DNA from 4 places in the Bradyrhizobium sp. 482_C4_N1_8 genome. Region 4 is predicted to be linked to each of the others. Evidence: predicted binding sites of a transcription regulator. Region 4 holds the regulator's gene; each other region holds the start of a gene.
What was found. The regulator PhoB, encoded in region 4, activates phosphate uptake and scavenging genes when phosphate is short. The targets are predictions, from matches to a motif close to TGTCATNNANCTGTCAT.
Positions count from the first base shown of each region.

Region 1: a site for PhoB is predicted at 1,700-1,716, ahead of AB7Z56_RS25725 (DUF47 domain-containing protein). Genes of this name have one in related genera too.
Region 2: a site for PhoB is predicted at 2,713-2,729, ahead of AB7Z56_RS22475 (DUF2278 family protein). Genes of this name have one in related genera too.
Region 3: a site for PhoB is predicted at 2,329-2,345, ahead of ugpB (sn-glycerol-3-phosphate ABC transporter substrate-binding protein UgpB). Genes of this name have one in related genera too.

Region 1 is NZ_CP197231.1:5,313,174-5,318,140, forward strand. Features, by position in the region: gene AB7Z56_RS25720 (inorganic phosphate transporter) at 1-997, opposite strand, end outside; gene AB7Z56_RS25725 (DUF47 domain-containing protein) at 1,013-1,657, opposite strand; gene AB7Z56_RS25730 (branched-chain amino acid ABC transporter permease) at 1,814-2,782, opposite strand; gene AB7Z56_RS25735 (branched-chain amino acid ABC transporter permease) at 2,784-3,647, opposite strand; gene AB7Z56_RS25740 (ABC transporter substrate-binding protein) at 3,720-4,940, opposite strand.
Region 2 is NZ_CP197231.1:4,701,870-4,706,836, reverse strand. Features, by position in the region: gene hfq (RNA chaperone Hfq) at 1-160, shown strand, start outside; gene hflX (GTPase HflX) at 172-1,551, shown strand; gene AB7Z56_RS22475 (DUF2278 family protein) at 1,630-2,652, opposite strand; gene mazG (nucleoside triphosphate pyrophosphohydrolase) at 2,846-3,700, opposite strand; gene queC (7-cyano-7-deazaguanine synthase QueC) at 3,838-4,551, shown strand; gene AB7Z56_RS22460 (nitrile hydratase accessory protein) at 4,701-4,967, opposite strand, start outside.
Region 3 is NZ_CP197231.1:124,871-129,837, forward strand. Features, by position in the region: gene AB7Z56_RS00545 (MarR family winged helix-turn-helix transcriptional regulator) at 1-219, opposite strand, end outside; gene AB7Z56_RS00550 (organic hydroperoxide resistance protein) at 374-799, shown strand; gene AB7Z56_RS00555 (CaiB/BaiF CoA transferase family protein) at 976-2,178, shown strand; gene ugpB (sn-glycerol-3-phosphate ABC transporter substrate-binding protein UgpB) at 2,399-3,715, shown strand; gene ugpA (sn-glycerol-3-phosphate ABC transporter permease UgpA) at 3,763-4,644, shown strand; gene ugpE (sn-glycerol-3-phosphate ABC transporter permease UgpE) at 4,644-4,967, shown strand, end outside.
Region 4 is NZ_CP197231.1:8,672,703-8,677,669, forward strand. Features, by position in the region: gene argF (ornithine carbamoyltransferase) at 1-71, opposite strand, end outside; gene AB7Z56_RS41155 (aspartate aminotransferase family protein) at 71-1,279, opposite strand; gene AB7Z56_RS41160 (GcrA family cell cycle regulator) at 1,736-2,248, shown strand; gene phoB (phosphate regulon transcriptional regulator PhoB) at 2,484-3,191, opposite strand; gene phoU (phosphate signaling complex protein PhoU) at 3,207-3,923, opposite strand; gene pstB (phosphate ABC transporter ATP-binding protein PstB) at 3,935-4,756, opposite strand; gene pstA (phosphate ABC transporter permease PstA) at 4,753-4,967, opposite strand, start outside.

The DNA of each region.
Region 1 (4,967 bases), 3.4 Mb from region 4:
GAATCTGGACCGCCCACCAGGTCAGCGCCGCGACAATGGCCGAGGCCGGGATCGTGATCACCCAGGCATAGACGATCGAGCTCGCGACGTTCCAGCGCACCGCCGAGACGCGGCGGGCCGCGCCGACGCCGACGATCGCGCCGGTAATGGTGTGGGTGGTCGAGACGGGAACGCCGAGGAAGGTCGCCATGAACAGCGTCGCGGCGCCGCCGGTCTCGGCGCAAAAGCCCTGCATCGGCGTCAGCTTGGTGATGCGCAGGCCCATGGTGCGGACGATACGCCAGCCGCCCATCAGCGTGCCCAGCGCCATCGCGGCCTGGCAGGACAGCACCACCCAGAACGGCACCGAGAATTCACCGCCGAGATGCCCCTGCGAATAGAGCAGCACGGCGATGATGCCCATGGTCTTTTGGGCGTCATTACCGCCATGGCCGAGCGAATAGAGCGAGGCGGAGGCGAATTGCAGGATGCGGAAGGCGCGATCAACCGCGAACGGCGTCGAGCGCACCGAGAGCCAGGACACGATCGCGACCAGCATCATCGCGAGCAGGAAACCGACCAGCGGCGACAGCACGATCGCCAGCACCGCCTTGGACAGTCCGCTCCACACCGCAGCCGAGATCCCCGCCTTGGCCATGCCGCCGCCGACGAGACCGCCGATCAGCGCATGCGACGACGAGGATGGGATGCCGAGCCCCCAGGTCACGAGGTTCCAGACGATCGCGCCGACGAGCGCCGCGAAGATCACCTGGGCGTCGACGACCGCGGGATCGATGATGCCGGTGCCGATGGTCTGGGCAACATGCAGCCCGAACACCATGAAGGCGATGAAATTGAAGAACGCGGCCCAGAGCACCGCGAATTGCGGCCGCAGCACGCGGGTCGAAACGATGGTCGCGATCGAATTGGCGGCGTCGTGCAGGCCGTTCAGGAAGTCGAACAGCAGCGCGACGGCGATCAAGCCGACGAGGACAGGAAGTCCGAGCGCAGCATCCACGGCGCGACCCCTGCCCTAAACTTGCTCGATGACGATGCTGTTGATCTCGTTCGCGACGTCGTCGAAACGGTCGGCCACCTTTTCGAGATGGTCGTAGATCTCGACGCCGACGATGAAATCCATCGCGCTACCATCACGGTGCTTGAGAAACAGCTCCTTCAGCCCGATGTCGTGGAGATCGTCGACCCGACCCTCGAGCTTGCCTAGCTCTTCCGTGATCGCGGTCAGCATCGCGACGTTCGGGCCGATCGACTGCATCAGCGGCAACGCGCGCCCCACGAGATTGGCGCATTCGATCAGCAGTCCGCCAATCTCCCGCATCGGCGGCTCGAAGGTGCGCACCTCGAACAGCATCACGGCCTTGGCCGTCTGCTGCATCTGGTCGATGGCATCGTCCATCGAGGTGATCAGGTTCTTGATGTCGCCGCGGTCGAAGGGGGTGATGAAGGTGCGGCGCACCGCCGTCAGCACCTCACGGGTGATGTTGTCGGCGTCGTTCTCGAACTGGTTGACGCGCTGACAGTAGACCGGCGTCTCCTCTCCCCCGTTGAGCATGCCCTGGAGCGCGATCGAGCCCTGGATCACCGTCTGTGCATGGCGGTCGAACAGGTCGAAGAACCGTTCTTCCTTGGGCAGGAAAGCGCGAAACCATCGCATCATGGGGATAGGCTACCGGTTGGAAATGGCCCGGCCCGAATAGGCCGTCACAAAACTGTCATAGACCATTTCCGCTCCGCGCGCGTGTCATCTCACGCCCGCGGAGCAGGATCATCCACCGGATTCGCGCACCAATGAAATTGGTGCGATATCAAAGGTTTATAGCGAGCGCCGGAAGTAATGAGCGATTTCGCCGATGACGCCGCGGCGGAAGGTGAGCACGCAGACCACGAAGATCGAGCCCTGGATCACCGTCACCCATTGGCCAAAACCCGCCAGATATTGCTGCATGGCGATGATCGCGAAGGCACCAACCACGGGGCCGAAGATGGTGCCGAGACCGCCAACCAGCGTCATCAGCACGACCTCGCCCGACATCGTCCAGTGCACGTCGGTGAGCGAGGCATTCTGCGCCACGAACACCTTCAGCGATCCGGCAAAGCCGGCCAGCGTGCCGGACAGGACGAAAGCCAGGAATTTATATTGGTCGGTCCGGTAGCCGAGCGAGATCGCGCGCGGCTCGTTCTCGCGGATCGACTTCAGCACTTCACCGAACGGCGAGTTGATGATGCGGTAGATCAGCAGGAAGCCGGCGAGGAAGCCGGCCAACACGACGTAATAAAGCACCGTCGGCTTGGAGAGATCGAGCAAGCCGAACATCCGCCCCTGCGGAATGCCCTGAATGCCGTCCTCACCATGGGTGAACGGCGCCTGGAGGTAGATGAAGTACAGGAGCTGCGACAGCGCCAGCGTGATCATCGAGAAATAGATGCCCTGGCGGCGGATCGAGATATAGCCGGTGATGAGCGACAGCCCGAACGCCGCGGCGATTCCAACGAGGATGCCGAGCTCCGGCGGCAACGCCCACACTTTCAGCGCGTGCGCGCTGCAATAGCCGGCGGTGCCCATGAACATTGCGTGGCCGAACGACAACAGGCCGCCATAGCCGATCAGCAGGTTGAAGGCGCAGGCAAGCAGCGCAAAGCACAGCGCCTGCATCACGAAGAACGGATAGACGCCCGTGAAGGGCACCGACGCCAGCAGCAGCGCCATCACCACGAACACGACCATCTCGTCACGCATCGCGCGCGGGGTTACCGGCAGCGTGTCGTCCGTCAAGGCTGTCATATCAGGCCGCCCTTCCCGTCAGTCCCGTTGGCTTCACCAAGAGCACCAGCACCATCAGCACGAACACGACGGTGTTGGAGGCCTCGGGGTAGAAATACTTGGTCAGGCCCTCGATCACACCGAGCGCAAAGCCGGTGATGATGGAGCCCATGATTGATCCCATGCCGCCGATCACGACCACCGCGAACACGACGATGATGAGGTCGGCGCCCATCAACGGCCGCACCTGGTTGATCGGCGCCGAGAGCACACCGGCGAGCGCGGCAAGGCCGACGCCGAGACCGTAGGTCAGCGTAATCATGCGCGGCACGTTGATGCCGAAAGCGCGCACCAGCGTCGGATTTTCAGTGGCAGCGCGCAGGTTAGCACCGAGCCGCGTCTTCTCGATCAGGAACCAGGTGGCGATACACACCACCAGCGAGAAGATGACGACCCAGCCGCGATAGATCGGCAGGAACATGAAGCCGAGATTCATGCCGCCCTTGAGCTGGTCCGGAATCGCATAAGGCAGACCGGAGGAGCCGAAATAGTTCTGGAACACGCCCTGCACGATCAGCGCGATCCCGAAGGTCAGGAGCAGGCCGTAGAGGTGGTCGAGCCCCGTCAGCCATTGCAGCATGGTCCGTTCCAGGATCATGCCGAAGATGCCGACGATAACAGGCGCGATCAGCAGCGCCCACCAGTAGTTGATGCCGCCGAGGCTCAGCAGGAAATAGGCAACGAACGCGCCCATCATGTAGAGCGCGCCGTGGGCGAAATTGATGATGTTGAGCATGCCGAAGATCACGGCAAGCCCGAGACTGAGCAGCGCGTAGAACGAGCCGTTGATCAATCCCACCAGTAGCTGAGCGTAAAGAGCCTGCATCGATCCCGCACCCGGTCCCTTCGGCGTTGCCTGAAAATCGCCCGCAGGCCTGATGGCCTGCGGGCGGTTATCTTACTTCTTCAAGAGCGCGCACTTGCTCTCGGACAGCGGCGTGAAAGCCTGGTCGCCCGGCACGGTGCCGACCAGCTTGTAGAAGTCCCACGGCCCCTTGGACTCCGAGGGCTTCTTCACCTCGAACAGGTAGGCGCTGTGGATGGTGCGGCCGTTCGGCTGGATCTCGCCCTTGCCGAACAGGTCGTCCTCCGTCGGCAACGACTTCATCTTCTCGACGACCTTGACGCCGTCATGGGGATTGCCGCCGAGCGCTTCCAGCGTCTTGAGATAGTGACGCACGCCCGCATAGACGCCGGCCTGCACCATGGTGGGCGGCGCGTTGTTCTTCATCTTCTCGGAGAAGCGCTTGGAGAACGCCCGGGTCTGGTCGTTCATGTCCCAGTAGAAGGTCTCGGTGAAGTTGAGGCCCTGCGCGGTCTCGAGACCGATCGCCTTGACGTCGGTGAGGAACAGCAGCAACGCCGCGAGCTTCTGGCCACCCTTGACGATGCCGAACTCGGCCGCCTGCTTGATCGAGTTGGTGGTGTCGCCGCCGGCATTGGCAAGGCCGATGATCTTGGCCTTGGAAGCCTGTGCCTGCAGCAGGAACGAGGAGAAGTCCGGCGTGTTGAGCGGATGCTTGACGCCGCCGACCACCTTGCCGCCGTTGGCGGTGACCACGGCCGTGGTGTCGCGCTCGAGCGCCGCACCGAAGGCGTAGTCCGCGGTCAGGAAGAACCAGCTGTCGCCACCGGCCTTCACCAGCGCCTGCCCCGTGGTATGGGCCAGCATGTAGGTGTCGTAGGTCCAGTGCACCGTGTTGGGCGAGCACTGCGCGTTGGTGAGGTCCGAGGTCGCGGCGCCCGAGTTGATGTAGACGCCATTCTTTTCCTTGATGACGTTGTTGACGGCGAGCGCCACGCCGGAATTCGGCACGTCGACGATGATGTCGACCTTGTCGACGTCGAACCATTGCCGCGCGATCGCGGTGCCGATGTCGGGCTTGTTCTGGTGATCGCCGGAGATGATGTCGATCTTCCAGCCCTTCGCCGCAAGGCCGGAATCTTCGACGGCCATCTGGGCGGCGAGCGTCGAGCCGGGACCGCCGAGGTCGGCGTAGAGGCCGGACTGATCGGACAGCGCGCCGATCTTGACGGTCTTGTCCTGCGCAAAGGCTACGCCAGCCGTGGTGACGGCCAACGCCGTGCCGAGCAGAAACGACGCAATCGACTTTTTCATGCTACTTCCCTCGTGAATTTTCTCGTG
Region 2 (4,967 bases), 4.0 Mb from region 4:
CGGAGTGAAGCTCCAGGGCATCGTGACCTGGTTCGACAATTTCTGTTTGCTGCTTCGGCGCGACGGTCACTCGCAGCTTGTCTACAAGCATGCGATCTCGACCATCATGCCGGGCGCTCCGATCCAGTTGTTCGAAGGCGGCGAGGATCAGCCGGCTTGAGAGTGATCTGATTGGAACCCCGGAATTTCGACGGGGAGGCCGACCGTCCGCGGTCGGCAGGGGCGAAGCAGACGGGGCGGGTGCTTGTCATCGGCCCCTACTTGCGTGTGCGCGCGGGCGGTACCGACACGCAATCGGAAAGCCATGTTCAGCGTGACGCGGAGGCCCGGCTTGATGAGGCCGCCGGCCTCGCGCGGGCGATCGACCTCGTCATTGCCGACGCCATCATCGCGCCGATCAGCCAGATCCGCCCCGCGACCTATATCGGCAAGGGCAAGGTCGAGGAGATCGCCGCGCTGGCCAAGAGCCTCGACGTCGAGCTCGTCGTGATGGATTGCGCGCTGGCGCCGATCCAGCAGCGCAATCTCGAGAAGGAATTGCACGCCAAGGTGCTCGACCGCACCGGGCTCATCCTGGAAATCTTCGGCCGCCGCGCCAAGACCAAGGAAGGCTCGCTCCAGGTCGAGCTTGCGCATCTCAACTACCAGCGCTCGCGCCTCGTTCGCTCCTGGACCCATCTGGAACGCCAGCGTGGCGGCTTCGGCTTCATGGGCGGTCCCGGCGAGACGCAGATCGAAGCCGATCGCCGCCTGATCCAGGAGCGCATCTCGAAACTCGAGGGCGAGCTGAAGAAGGTGCAGGCGACGCGGCGGCTGCATCGCGCCGGCCGTCAGCGTGTGCCGTATCGCGTCGTCGCGCTGGTCGGCTACACCAATGCCGGCAAGTCGACGCTGTTCAACCGCCTGACGCGCGCAGACGTCCAGGCCGCCGACATGTTGTTTGCAACACTCGATCCGACCCTGCGCGCGCTCACTTTGCCGCATGGCGGCAAGGCAATGCTGTCCGACACCGTCGGCTTCATCTCCAACCTGCCGACCCAGCTCGTCGCGGCCTTCCGCGCTACGCTGGAAGAGGTGCTGGAGGCCGACGTCATCCTGCATGTGCGCGACATCTCGCACGAGGATGCCGAGGCCCAGCAGAGTGACGTCGACGCGGTGCTGCGCCAGCTCGGCATCAACCCCGACGATTCCGGCCGCATCATCGAGGTCTGGAACAAGATCGACCGTTACGAGCCTGACAAGCGCGAAGAGCTCTTGAACATCGCCGCGCGCCGGCCGGAGGATCACCCGGCGATGCTGGTGTCGGCCGTGTCAGGCGAGGGGATCGACGCGCTGCTCGCCGCGATCGAGGAACGGCTCGCCGCAAAGCGCACCACGCTCGATCTCTCCATCGACGCCGCCGACGGTGCCGGGATCAGCTGGCTGCACAGGAATTCCGAGGTGCTGGCGAAAGAGCTGCACGACGGCCGCTTCGACATGACGGTGCGGGTCGACGAGACCAAGCGGGATATCGTGGTGAACCGGTTCGATGCCGTGCCGCGCGTGGCGTGATCCGAAGGGCGCGGTGCGCCCGACCGGCCTGCGTGCGATATCGACCATATCCGCGTTTCTGGGTTGAGACGCGTAACGCTAGAATGGAATGGTCAGGCCCGGATTCTTCGCCTGCGCCTTGGTATAGGCGACGCCGTGGATCTTGATCCCGCGCTCGTCCAGCAGCGAAATGATGCCGCCCTGGTTCGACAACTCCATCGGCTTCTGCACGACGATTGCGAGCGTGCCCCCGGCCGCGATCTTCCCTGACAGGGCCATCTTGTTCTTCTGCTTGTCGGCCAGCATCCAGCCGGTGAGATCGATGTCGCGATCGGCCGTATTGAGCAGCGTGACGACTTCCCGCTCAGGCGTTTTCAAGGCATTGACGAGTGCTGCGATGATGCGCACGAGTCCGTCAGGCATTTGCCCGGTCGGAGGAGCGGTCGGATCTGGCGGCTGTGTCGGCGCGCCGAGATCGATGGGGTCACCGGTCTTGTCGTCGGTGTGCCAGGCCTGCGTCTGAAATTTGAGGAAGACCGCCGTCCATAGCTTCTGATCCGGGAATTCGAACACCAGCCCGCCGTCTTGCCATGGCCCGTTGTCGCCCGAGAATCGCCCGATTGGATTTCCCTGATTCATATGGATGTCGTGAATGCCGCGACCCGGCCGGAAGCCGAAATAATTGTCCGCTTTGGTTTCCGGCCCCCATGTCTCACCGAATGCGTAGATCATCGCGCTTTCGTTTGAGAGCGCGCGCTGGACGAACTGGTCGAGCTTCTCGTTGAGGTCATTGTCGGGTCCGGGCACGGACAGCGGCAGCGGGATCATCTCCTGGGGCTGCATCAGATTGCCGCGAATGAAGTCCAGCGCGATGCTGGCCGGCTTCGGCGGCTGCGGGTGCAGGCCCTCCGGCAGCGCCGCGAGATGATCGGTGATCGGATGGACAAAGTGCGATCGCACCAGGAACTCGACTTCGCTTCCGTCGGCTGACTGCACATTGACGGCGATGCGGAAATCCGCGTTGTCGGCCACGACATGGACTTGATAGTGCGGCGACTGGCCGGTGCCGAAACGCATCGCGATCGGGCGTCCTTTGAGGACCGAATAGTGCTTTAATGGCATCGCACTCACCTGAGGTGGGATTTCGGCTGCGCGGGCTCCGTTGCTCAACTCTAGACTGCTTGTCGTGACGGTTTCATGGCTTGACTGCGATCCGCCATGACCGCCTCGCGGCATTCGGGAAAAGATGCTGACCTATATCTCCTTCGCGACCGCTTCGATCCTTGCGGGTACACCGATGGAGCAGGCCACAACGCTAGCGGCGGGCCTGCGAGCGAGTCTCTGATACCGGTTTCCCCTCACTCTTCGCCGCGTTCCACAGCGCGTCCATCTCCGCCAGCGACGCCTGCTCGAGCGTCCGCCCTTGCGCCTCAAGCGCGCGCTCGATGAAGGCGAAGCGCCGCTCGAACTTTGCATTCGTCGCGCGTAGCGCGGCTTCCGGATCGGCGTCGACGTGGCGGGCGAGATTGACGAGTGCGAACATCAGATCGCCGGTTTCCTCCGCCAGCCCCTCGCTGTCGTTGCGGTCGAGCGCCGCCTCGATCTCGTCGGCTTCTTCGCGGATTTTCGCCAGCACCGCGCGCGGGTCGTTCCAGTCGAAGCCGACGGTGGAGGCCTTGCGCTGGAGCTCCATCGCGCGCGTCAGCGCGGGCTGACCGGCCTTGACGCCCGAGAGTAACGACTTGTGCGTCGGCGTTTCCTCCGGCGGCCGGCGAGCCGCACGTTCGGCTTTCTCCTCGGCCTTGATGCGGTCCCAGACCTCCTTGACGTGGGAGGAGGCGAGGTTGCCGTCCTTGTCGGCGAAGACATGAGGGTGGCGCCGGATCATCTTGCGGGTGATGGCCTCCACGACGTCGCCGAAGGTAAAGGCATTCTGTTCTGAAGCCATCTGGGCGTGAAACACGACCTGGAGCAGGAGGTCACCGAGCTCCTCGCGCAGATCGTCGAGATCGCCGCGGCTGATGGCCTCGACCACCTCATAGGCCTCCTCGATCGTGTAGGGCGCGATCGTCGCGAAATTCTGCTCGAGGTCCCAGGGGCAGCCGGTCACCGGCGTGCGCAGCGCCGCCATGATCTCGATCAGACGGGAAATGTCGCGGGAAGGGGTCATTGCGGGGCAGTCTCCTGGCTCCAAAGCCTTATGCCAAAAGCGGCCCGCCGTTCCCAGCGCGGCGCTGCGGAACAGGCCGATTTCCACCGATTGGCGGCAGATTGGCGAGCCGCGCCCGCAGTGCTAAAGCGCGGGCCATGAGTGACGCATTTTCATCACAAACCGCCCTGGTGCTCTTTTCCGGCGGCCAGGATTCCACCACCTGCCTCGCCTGGGCGCTCAGCCGCTTTGCACGCGTGGAGACACTGGGTTTCGAGTATGGCCAGCGCCATGCCATCGAACTCGCCTGCCGCGACCGGCTGTTCGACGGCATCAAGGGGCTGCGTGCCGATTGGGCCGCAAGGCTCGGCGAGAGCCACACGCTGTCGATTCCGACGCTGGCGGCTGTGTCCGAGACGGCGCTGACGCGCGACGTCGCCATCGCGATGGGCGCCGACGGCCTGCCGAATACGTTCGTGCCCGGCCGCAACCTGGTGTTCCTGACGTTTGCCGCGGCGCTCGCCTACCGGCGCGGCATCACCCACATCGTCGGCGGCATGTGCGAGACCGATTATTCCGGCTACCCCGATTGCCGCGACGACACCATCCGCGCCATGCAGGCCGCGCTCTCGCTCGGCATGGCCAGGCAATTCGAGCTGCATACGCCGCTGATGTGGATCGACAAGGCGGCGACGTGGAAGCTCGCTCACGACCTCGGTGGCGCAGGACTGGTCGATCTCATCCGCGAGCACTCGCACACCTGCTATCTCGGCGAACGCGGCGCGCAGCATGAGTGGGGTTTCGGGTGCGGCGAGTGCCCGGCGTGCAGTTTGCGGGCGAAGGGATGGCGGGAGTTTGCGGCGGGCCGCTGAGGCCACATATTCGGTGTCATCACCCGCGAAAGCGGGTGATCCAGTATCCCAGAGACCGTGCTTGAGTCGAGAGGCCGCGGCCTACTGGATTCCCCGCTTTCGCGGGGAATGACAGCGGAGGGCTTGGCACGAGCGTGCCTCTTACCGACCTACCGAAAATCCTCCGGCCGCAGCTCGATCGGCTTACCGTGCGGCGTACGATCCGCGGCGTGGTCCCAGGCGTCGCGGTAGCGGTGCAGCGTCTCCGCCGATGCGACGCCCTTGCTTGCAACCAAACCTTCCAGCGTGGCGAGCCAGTGCAGGTAATAGGTCTCGCCCGTGTCAGGGTCGCCGGCGGCTTGGGCGCGCTTGATCTCGGAGGCCAAGGCTGCGGCCCATTCCGGCCAGGTGAACACGCCGCGCTCGTGCAGCGTCAG
Region 3 (4,967 bases), 8.5 Mb from region 4:
CGTGCCCGAATCCAGGAACAGCTTTTCGCCGATGTCCTTGACCGGCACGTCGTCGCGCTCCCACAGCACAAGCATCACCAGATATTGCGGGTAGGTCAGGCCGAGCCGGTCCAGCAGCGGCTTGTAGACCCGGTTGAAGGCATGCGCGGCCGAATAGACCGCGAAGCAGATCTGATTGTCGAGGCGCTGCGGGTCCAGCGCCGATAATTTCCGGGGCATCGAGAATCTCACGCGGTTTCCTCCATTCTGGGACCGGGCGGCCGTACATTCAATTGCGAACAATTAAATGTGAGGCATGCAAATTTCAATTGCGCGCAATCTAATTGTTTGCGATGTAGGTTCCACCCCAACCCGAAGACCTAAGGAGACGAAAATGTCAGTAAACGTCCTGTATAAGACCAGCGCCAAAGCCACCGGCGGCCGTGACGGCCATGCGGCGACCCTCGACGGCGCGCTCGACGTCAAGCTCACCACGCCGAAGGAACTCGGCGGCGGAGGCGGCGCCGGCAACAATCCCGAGCAGCTGTTTGCGGCCGGCTATGCCGCCTGCTTCATCGGCGCGATGAAGTTCGTGGCCTCGCAGGGCGGCCCGAAGGTTCCGGCTGACGCCTCGGTCACCTCCACCGTCGGCATCGGCCCGCGCGCGGCCGGCGGCTTCGGTCTCGACATCGATCTGGCCGTCTCGCTGCCGGGCCTTGCCCGCGCGGAAGCCGAGGCGCTGGTCGAGAAGGCCCACCAGGTGTGCCCCTACTCCAATGCCACGCGCGGCAATGTCGACGTTCGCCTGACGGTCGTCTGATCAAACGGCGGATTGGCTGGCCCGAGATCCCCCTCGGGCCGGCCGCTTCCGCTTGATTTGCCACGTTGCGGGATAGCGCAGCGGCGGCGCATGCGGCCCTACGCAGCAAGCCATTGCTGGCGCAAAAAAACCTCGCTAGGCCTGTGATCAATGATCGACACAGGGGAAGCGAAGGCATGACTGAAGCCGTTTTGGGCGCAATGAGCGGACTGCGCGTCATCGATCTCACGCGCGTGCTTGGCGGTCCCTACTGCACCCAGATCCTCGCCGACCACGGCGCCGACGTGATCAAGGTCGAGCCGCCCGCCGGCGACGAGGTGCGCGACTGGGGCCCTCCTTTCCACGAGGAAGACGCGGCCTATTTCATCGGCATCAACCGCAACAAGCGCTCGATCGGCCTCGACCTCGCCTCCGAAGGCGGCCGCCTCGTGCTGCTCAAGATGCTCGAGACCGCCGACGTCCTGATCGAGAATTTCAAGCCGGGCACGCTGGAGAAATGGGGCATCGGCAACGATGTGCTCAGCAAGAAATTCCCGCGCCTGGTGCATTGCCGGATCTGCGGCTTCGGCGCCGACGGTCCGCGCGGCGGCAATCCCGGCTATGACGCCATCATCCAGGCCATGACCGGCATGATCGCGGCGACCGGCTCGCCGGAGAGCGGACCGATGCGGATCGGCGTGCCGCTGGTCGACATCACCACCGGCCTCTATGCGGCGATCGGCATCCTGATGGCGCTGTCGGAACGGCAGCGCTCGGGCCAGGGCCAGTTCCTGGAGACGACGCTGTACGAGACCGGCCTCGCCATCATGCATCCGCACACCGCGAATTATTTCATGCACGGCAAGCCGCCGTCGCTCACCGGCAACGAGCATCCCAACCTCGTGCCCTACGCGATCTTCCCGACCAGGACCGACAACATCTTCATCGGCGTCGGCAATGACGGCACCTTCCGCAAGCTCGCCAAGGAGATCGGCAAGCCCGAGCTCGGCACCGATCCGCGCTTTGCCCGCAACAAGGACCGCATCGCCAATCGCGAGGCGCTGCGGGCCGAGCTTGCCGCCGTGTTCAGCCAGCACGAGGCCGAGCCGCTGTGCAATCGTCTGCTCGCCGCCGGCCTGCCCGCAGGTCCCGTGCAGAAGATCGACCAGGCCTTGACCAACCCGCACACGATCGCCCGCGGCGATGTCATCGAGAAGGACTGGTACAAGGGCGTGGCCTCGCCGATCCGGCTCGATCGCAGCAAGCCGAGCCTGCGCCGCCTGCCGCCGAAATTCAGCCAGCACTCCCAGGAGGTGCTGGGCGAGTTCGGCTACTCCAAATCGGAGATCGACGCGATGGTCGAAAAGGGCACCGTCTGCGGCCCCGAGCGCAAGCGCTAAACGCCCTCGCCGCCTCACCCGAGCAAATGCCGCACTGCGGCGCGGGCACGCATGTGCGCCGCGAACGGAGGAGGCTGCGCGCTCGGCATTCGCCTATTTGACGGCTTCCCATTTGGCCGCGCTTGCTGCTTTCGTTTCTCCCGCTTACACAGTCATGTGAACGTCATATGGCGCTGCTAGCGCAAGCGCTTCTTTTTGACGGCCCAAGGGAGGTTTCTTGATGGCTCTTCGACACTTTGGCGCGGCTGCCGCGCTTGCAGTCACCGTTGGTTTTGGCGCTTCGCCGGCGTGGGCAGTGACCGAAATCCAGTGGTGGCACGCGATGACCGGCGCCAACAACGACGTCATCGTCAAGCTCGCCACCGACTTCAACGCCTCTCAGACCGACTACAAGGTGATCCCGACCTACAAGGGCAACTATCCCGATACGATGAACGCCGGCATCGCGGCGTTCCGCGCCGGCAACGCCCCGCACATCATGCAGGTGTTCGAAGTCGGCACCGCGACCATGATGGCCGCGACCGGCGCCGTAAAACCCGTCTACAAGCTGATGGCCGAGGCCGGCGAGAAGTTCGACCCCAAGATCTACCTGCCCGCCATCACCGGCTACTATTCGACCTCGAAGGGCGAGATGCTGTCCTTCCCGTTCAACTCGTCGTCGACCGTCATGTGGGTCAACCTCGACGAGCTCAAGAAGGCGAACGTCGAGATCCCCAAGACCTGGCCCGAAACGTTCGAGGCCGCCAAGAAGCTGAAGGCTGCGGGTCATGACACCTGCGGCTTCTCCGGCTCCTGGGTCACCTGGGTCAATCTCGAGCAGCTCTCCGCCTGGCACAACGTGCCGCTCGCCAGCAAGGCCAACGGCCTCGACGGCTTCGACACCGTGCTGGAGTTCAACGGCCCGCTCCAGGTCAAGCATCTCGAAACCCTGGTCGAGCTGCAGAAGACCAAGACCTACGACTATGCCGGCCGCACCAACACCGGCGAAGGCCGCTTCACCTCCGGCGAATGCCCGATCTACCTGACCTCGTCGGCGTTCTTCGGCAACGTCAAGGCGCAGGCCAAGTTCAACTTCACCGCCGTGCCGATGCCATACTATCCGGACGTCAAGGGCGCGCCGCAGAACTCGATCATCGGCGGCGCTTCGCTCTGGGTGATGGGCGGCAAGTCGGCCGACGAATACAAGGGTGTCGCGAAGTTCCTGACCTTCCTCTCGGACACCGACCGCCAAGTCTACATCCACAAGGCCTCGGGCTATCTGCCGATCACCAAGGCGGCCTACGCCAAGGCGAAGGAAGAAGGCTTCTACAAGGATCAGCCCTATCTCGAGACCCCGCTGATCGAGCTGACCAACAAGGAGCCGACCGACAATTCGCGCGGTCTGCGCCTCGGCAACATGGTTCAGCTCCGTGACGTCTGGTCGGAAGAGATCGAGCAGGCGCTGGCCGGCAAGAAGACCGCCAAGCAGGCGCTGGATGCTGCCGTCGAGCGCGGCAACACGATGCTGCGCCAGTTCGAAAAGACTGCCGTCAAGTGAGGCGATGAGCGGCAGGCCGCAAGCCGGCCTGCCGCTCACCTGACATCATGCAAAAGCAAGCCATTTTCCAAGCAAAACTATTGCCCTACGCGCTGGTTGCGCCGCAGCTCGCGATCGTCCTGATTTTTTTCTACTGGCCGGCCGCGCAGGCGGTGATCCAATCCTTCCTGCTCCAGGACGCCTTCGGTCTGTCGACAAGCTTCGTCTGGTTCGAGAATTATCAGGACCTGTTCAAGGACCCGGCCTATTTCGAGGCGGTTGTCCGTACGTTCGTCTTTTCGTTCGCCATCGCCGTCTCGTCGCTGTCCTTCGCGCTCTTGCTCGCCGTGATGGCGGACAAGCCGCTGCGCGGCTCAATGCTCTACCGCACGCTGCTGATCTGGCCCTATGCGGTGGCGCCGCCCGTCGTCGGCGTGCTCTGGATCTTCATGCTGCATCCTTCGCTCGGCGTGCTGTCGCGCTATCTGCGCAACCTGGGCGTCGACTGGAATCCGCTGCTTGACGGCAACCAGGCGGCTGGGCTGATCATCCTCGCCGCGGCGTGGAAGCAGATCTCCTATAATTTCCTGTTCTTCCTCGCCGGCCTGCAAGCCATCCCCCGAAGCGTGTTCGAGGCCGCCGCGATCGACGGCGCCCGTCCGATGCGGCGGTTCTGGACAGTGACCTTCCCGCTGCTGTCGCCCACGATCTTCTTCCTGCTGGTCGTCAACATCGTTTACGCCTTCTTCGACACCTTCGGCATCATCGACACCATGACCCGCGGCGGTCCCGGCACATCGACGGTCACGCTGGTCTACAAGGTCTATTCTGACGGCCTGCTCGGCGGCAATCTCGGCAGCTCGGCGGCGCAGTCGGTGATCCTGATGGTCATGGTCATCGTGCTGACGGGAATCCAGTTCCGCTTCGTCGAACGCAAGGTGACCTACTGATGGTCGAAGAAGAGGGCTTTCGGCGCTACGTCGCCCACGCGATTCTCTGGATCGGGATCGCGATCGTCGCATTCCCGGTCTACATCGCGATCGTCGCCTCGACCCAGGACAACGCCCTGATCGCGAACGGGCAGATGTCGCTGCTGCCGGGCGGCCATTTCTTCGAGGTCTACTACAAGACCATCTTCGTCGGCACGAGCGGCTCGACCCGCGAGCCCGTCGGCAACATGATGCTGAACTCGCTGGTGATGGCGCTGGCAATCGCGATCGGCAAGATCGCGATCTCGATCATCTCGGCCTATGCGATCGTGTATTTCCGCTTT
Region 4 (4,967 bases):
GCGAGCATGCTCTTGAGCTCCGACAACGGGAGCTCGTTGATATCCAGAAAGTGCTTCGGGGACTTGCTCATCAGCTCGCCGCCCGCTTGGTCTGACTGGACGAGATCGCGGCGCAGGCGCGCTCGAGCCGCCCGACGCTGTCCTCGATTTCGGCTTCGGTGACGATCAAGGGCGGCAGGAAGCGCACGACATTGTCGCCGGCGCCGACCGTGAGCAATTTTTCGTTGCGCAACGCCGCGCCAAGATCGCCGGATGGCACCACGGCCTTGATGCCGATCAGAAGGCCTTCGCCGCGCACTTCGCTGACGATGTCGGGATAACGATCGATCACGGAGGCGAGCTTCTGCTTGAGCAGCAGCGACATCTTCTGCACGTGGTCGAAGAAGCCGGGCTTGAGCATGACGTCGAGCACGGCATTGGCAGCCGAGATCGCGAGGGGATTGCCGCCGAAGGTCGAGCCGTGCGAGCCGGGCCCCATGCCGGCAGCCGCGTCCGCGGTCGCCAGCACCGCGCCGATCGGGAAGCCACCACCGAGCGCCTTGGCCAGCGACATCACGTCAGGCGTGACGCCGGTGCGGCGATGCGCGAACAGATCGCCGGTGCGGCCCATGCCAGTCTGCACCTCGTCGAACGCGAGCAGCAGGCCCTTCTCATCGCAGAGCTGGCGCAACGCCTTCAGGAAGGCGGGCGTTGCCGAACGCACGCCGCCCTCGCCCTGGATCGGCTCGATCAGGATGCCGGCGGTCTGCGGACCGATCGCCTTCTTGACGGCTTCGATATCGCCATGCGGGACCTGGTCGAAGCCGTCCATCGGCGGGCCAAACCCTTCGAGATATTTTGCCGAACCGGTCGCGGCGAGCGTTGCCAGCGTGCGGCCGTGGAAGGCGCCTTCGAAGGTGATGATGCGGTAACGTTCCGGATGACCCTTGGAGAAGTGATGATGGCGGACCAGCTTGATCACACCTTCCAGCGCTTCGGCGCCGGAATTGCAGAAGAACACGAAGTCCGCGAAGCTTTCGTTGCACAGACGCGCGGCGAGCTTCTCGCCGTCCGGGCTCTGGAACAGGTTCGACATGTGCCAGAGTTTGGTGGCCTGCTCTTGCAACGCCTTGACCAACGCAGGATGAGCATGGCCGAGCGCATTCACCGCCACACCCGAGGTGAAATCGAGATAGCGATCGCCATTGGTCGCAATCAGCCAGCAGCCTTCACCGCGCTCGAAACCGAGGTCGGACCTGGCGAAAACGGGGAGCAAATGCGGCGCTGCGCTGTTAGTCATGACGATCACTTGAATGTTGCGGACGGTGTGAGCGTGCATTGCGCAACGCACCATTGACCGGCCCGGAAAACGAAACGTGCCGCCTTTTAAGGGCGGCACGCCTGACTATCTTATGCCTGGTGAAACCGGTGTCAATGCCGCCCGGAAAGCCTCGCGAAACGCAGAATCCGTAGTCTTGCGGTGGCGATTTTGCGTATTTCCGCCACGGAACATGTGGAAGCGAGTCGGCGGACTCTTGCGCGTGAGTCACGCCATATTGTAGCGTTTGGCTTGTCAGATACGACATCTCGTGCAGCAGTTCTGATCCTCTAAGTCCTCATGTACCGGCGTAAGCGTTCGGGCGCATCTGGTGCGCCCGGCGAGCCTTAAGGGATTCTGGCGGCACGGGTTTTTCGAAGCTTAGGCATTCGCCGTGCGGCCGCCAGGATGGCAGGCGCCGGCGAAGGAAAGGGTGCAATGACCGTTTTGACCTGGTCGGATGATCGCGTCGAGCAGCTGAAAAAGCTCTGGGAGGCCGGACTTTCGGCCAGCCAGATCGCCGCTGAACTCGGCAATGTGACCCGCAATGCCGTAATCGGCAAAGTGCACCGGCTCGGCCTGTCGGGCCGCGCCAAGAGCCCTTCATCGGCAGCGCCGCGGCCGCGCAAGGCGCGCCCCGCCCAGCACATGATGCGGGTGACACGCCCGATCGCGCGCGGCAACACCGCGCTGGCGCAGGCCTTCGAAGTCGAGGTCGAGGCCGAACCGGTCACCTACGACAACGTCGTGCCGATGAGCCAGCGGCTGTCGCTGCTGGAGCTGAACGAGGCCACCTGCCACTGGCCGGTCGGCGATCCCTCGAGCCCGGATTTCTTCTTCTGCGGCGGCAAGGCGCTCTCCGGCCTGCCCTACTGCGCCCAGCACTCGCGCGTGGCGTATCAGCCCGCGGCCGATCGCCGGCGCGCGCCGGCGAAGCCGGGTCCGCGCTGAAGTCGTTCTGAGCTCAGAAAGGAGCCGTCACACGATGGCGGCTCAACAAATCCGATGTCGTCCCGGACAAGCGCGCCTCGAGCGCGCGCAGATCCGGGACCCTTAACCACCGCAAGATGTGGCTACGGGGACTCGGAGTTACCTTTTCACAAAATAACCGCTCGCTGTGGGTGTCCCGGACCCGCGCTTGCGCTTGTCCGGGACGACACCGAGAGTGTGGCCGCAGCTCACCGAGCTACGCCTGCTCCGCCTTCGCAAAGCGATCGTCCAGTGCGTAGCCCGCGCCGCGGACGGTGCGGATCGGGTCCTGCTCGCGGCCGAGATTGAGCAGCTTGCGCAGGCGGCCGATATGGACGTCGACGGTGCGCTCGTCGATGTAGATGTCACGGCCCCAGACGCTGTCGAGCAGCTGCTCGCGCGAGAACACGCGGCCGGGATGCTCCAGGAAGAACTCCAGCAGGCGATATTCGGTCGGACCGAGATCGATCGGCCGGCCCGAGCGCGCCACGCGGCGCTTGTCGCGGTCGAGCTCGATGTCGCCATAGGCGAGCACGGTGGCGAGCCGCTCGGGGCTGGCGCGCCTGAGCAGGCCCTTCACGCGTGCCAGCAGCTCCGGCACCGAGAACGGCTTGACGATGTAGTCGTCGGCGCCGGTCGCAAGGCCCCGCACCCGCTCGCTCTCCTCGCCGCGCGCGGTGAGCATGATGATCGGGAGCTGCTTGGTCTCGGGCCGGGTGCGCAGCCGCCGGCACAGCTCGATGCCGGAGAGGCCCGGCAGCATCCAGTCGAGCACGATCAAATCGGGGATGTGCTCCTTGAGGCGGGTGTCGGCGTCGTCGCCGCGCATCACCGTCTCGACGTCATAGCCGTCGCCTTCGAGGTTGTAGCGGAGAAGCTCGGTGAGAGCTTCCTCGTCCTCAACCACCATAATGCGTGCGCCCATGGTGTTCGTCGCTCCTTAAGTGTTCGGGACCGTCGTGGCGAAGGTCGTCATGTCGCCCTTCGGCCGCTTGTCGGTGATCGCCTGGCCCTCGATCATGTAGAACACGGTCTCGGCGATGTTGGTGGCGTGGTCACCGATGCGCTCGATGTTCTTGGCGCAGAACATCAGATGGATGCAGAACGAGATGTTGCGCGGATCCTCCATCATGTAGGTGAGGAGCTCGCGGAACAGCGAGGTGCAGATGGCGTCGACTTCCTCGTCGCCCTTCCACACCGCCATCGCCGCCGGCAGATCGTGCGCGGCATAGGCATCCAGCACCGACTTGACTTGTTGCTGCACGAGGTCGGTCATGTGCTCCAGACCGCGGAACAGCTTGAGCGGATGGAAATCCGTCTCCAGCGCCGCGACGCGCTTGCCCATGTTCTTGGCGAGGTCGCCGATCCGCTCGAGATCGGTCGCGACGCGCATGGCGCCGACGATCTCGCGCAGATCCACCGCCATCGGCTGGCGGCGCGCGATGGTGAGAACGGCGCGCTCCTCGATCTTCTTCTGGAGCGCGTCGAGCTCGGCGTCGATGGTCACGACGCGCTGGCCGAGCGCGACGTCGCGGCGGATAAGCGCGTCGACGGAATCGACGATCATGCGCTCGGCGATGCCGCCCATCTCGGCGACCAGGCGCGTGAGCTCCTGGAGGTCGGTGTCGAAGGCCTTTGCGGTATGTTCAGAACCCATGTTCCGTCTCCTCAGCCGAACCGGCCGGTGATGTAATCCTGCGTGCGCCGGTCGGTCGGCGACGTGAAGATCTTGCTGGTGTCGTCGAACTCGATCAGCTCGCCGAGATACATGAAGGCGGTCTTGTCGGAGACGCGCGCCGCCTGCTGCATGTTGTGGGTGACGATCGCGATCGTGTAGTTCTCGGACAGCTCCTGGATCAGCTCCTCGACCTTGGCGGTCGAGATCGGGTCGAGCGCCGAGCAGGGCTCGTCGAACAAGATCACCTCGGGCCGCACCGCGACCGTGCGGGCGATGCAGAGGCGCTGCTGCTGGCCGCCGGAGAGCGACAGGCCGGAGGCGTTGAGCTTGTCCTTGACCTCGTTCCACAGCGCGCCACCGCGCAGCGCCTTCTCGACGCGGTCGTCCATCTCGGACTTCGAGATCTTCTCGTAAAGGCGGATGCCGAAGGCGATGTTCTCGTAGATCGTCATCGGGAACGGCGTCGGCTTCTGGAACACCATGCCGACGCGGGCGCGCAGCAAATTGAGGTCCAGCTTGGGGTCGAGGACGTTGGTCTGGTCGAGCATGAGCTGACCGGTGACGCGCTGGCCCGGATAGAGGTCGTACATCCGATTGAAGATGCGCAGCAGGGTCGACTTGCCGCAGCCCGACGGGCCGATGAACGCCGTGACGCGGTTGGTGCCGAGCGCCAGATTGATGTTCTTCAGCGCGTGGTGCTCGCCGTAATAGAAATTGAGGTTGCGCACCGTCACCTTGGCCGGAGCTTCGGGCAGCACCGGCGCCTGGGGCAAACCACCGGCCGCGCTCATCGATACGGAAAGATCACTCATTTTGCGGTCCTCTCGGCGCTCAGAATGCGCGCGCCAATATTCAGGGCAAGAACGGTCAGGGTGATGAGCAGCGCGCCGCTCCAGGCGAGCTGCTTCCAGTAGGCGTAGGGGCTCTGCACGAAATTATTGATGGTGACCGGCAGGTTCGCCATCGTCTTGTTCAGACCCAGGCTGAAGAACTGGTTCGACAGCGCGGTGAAGAGCAGCGGCG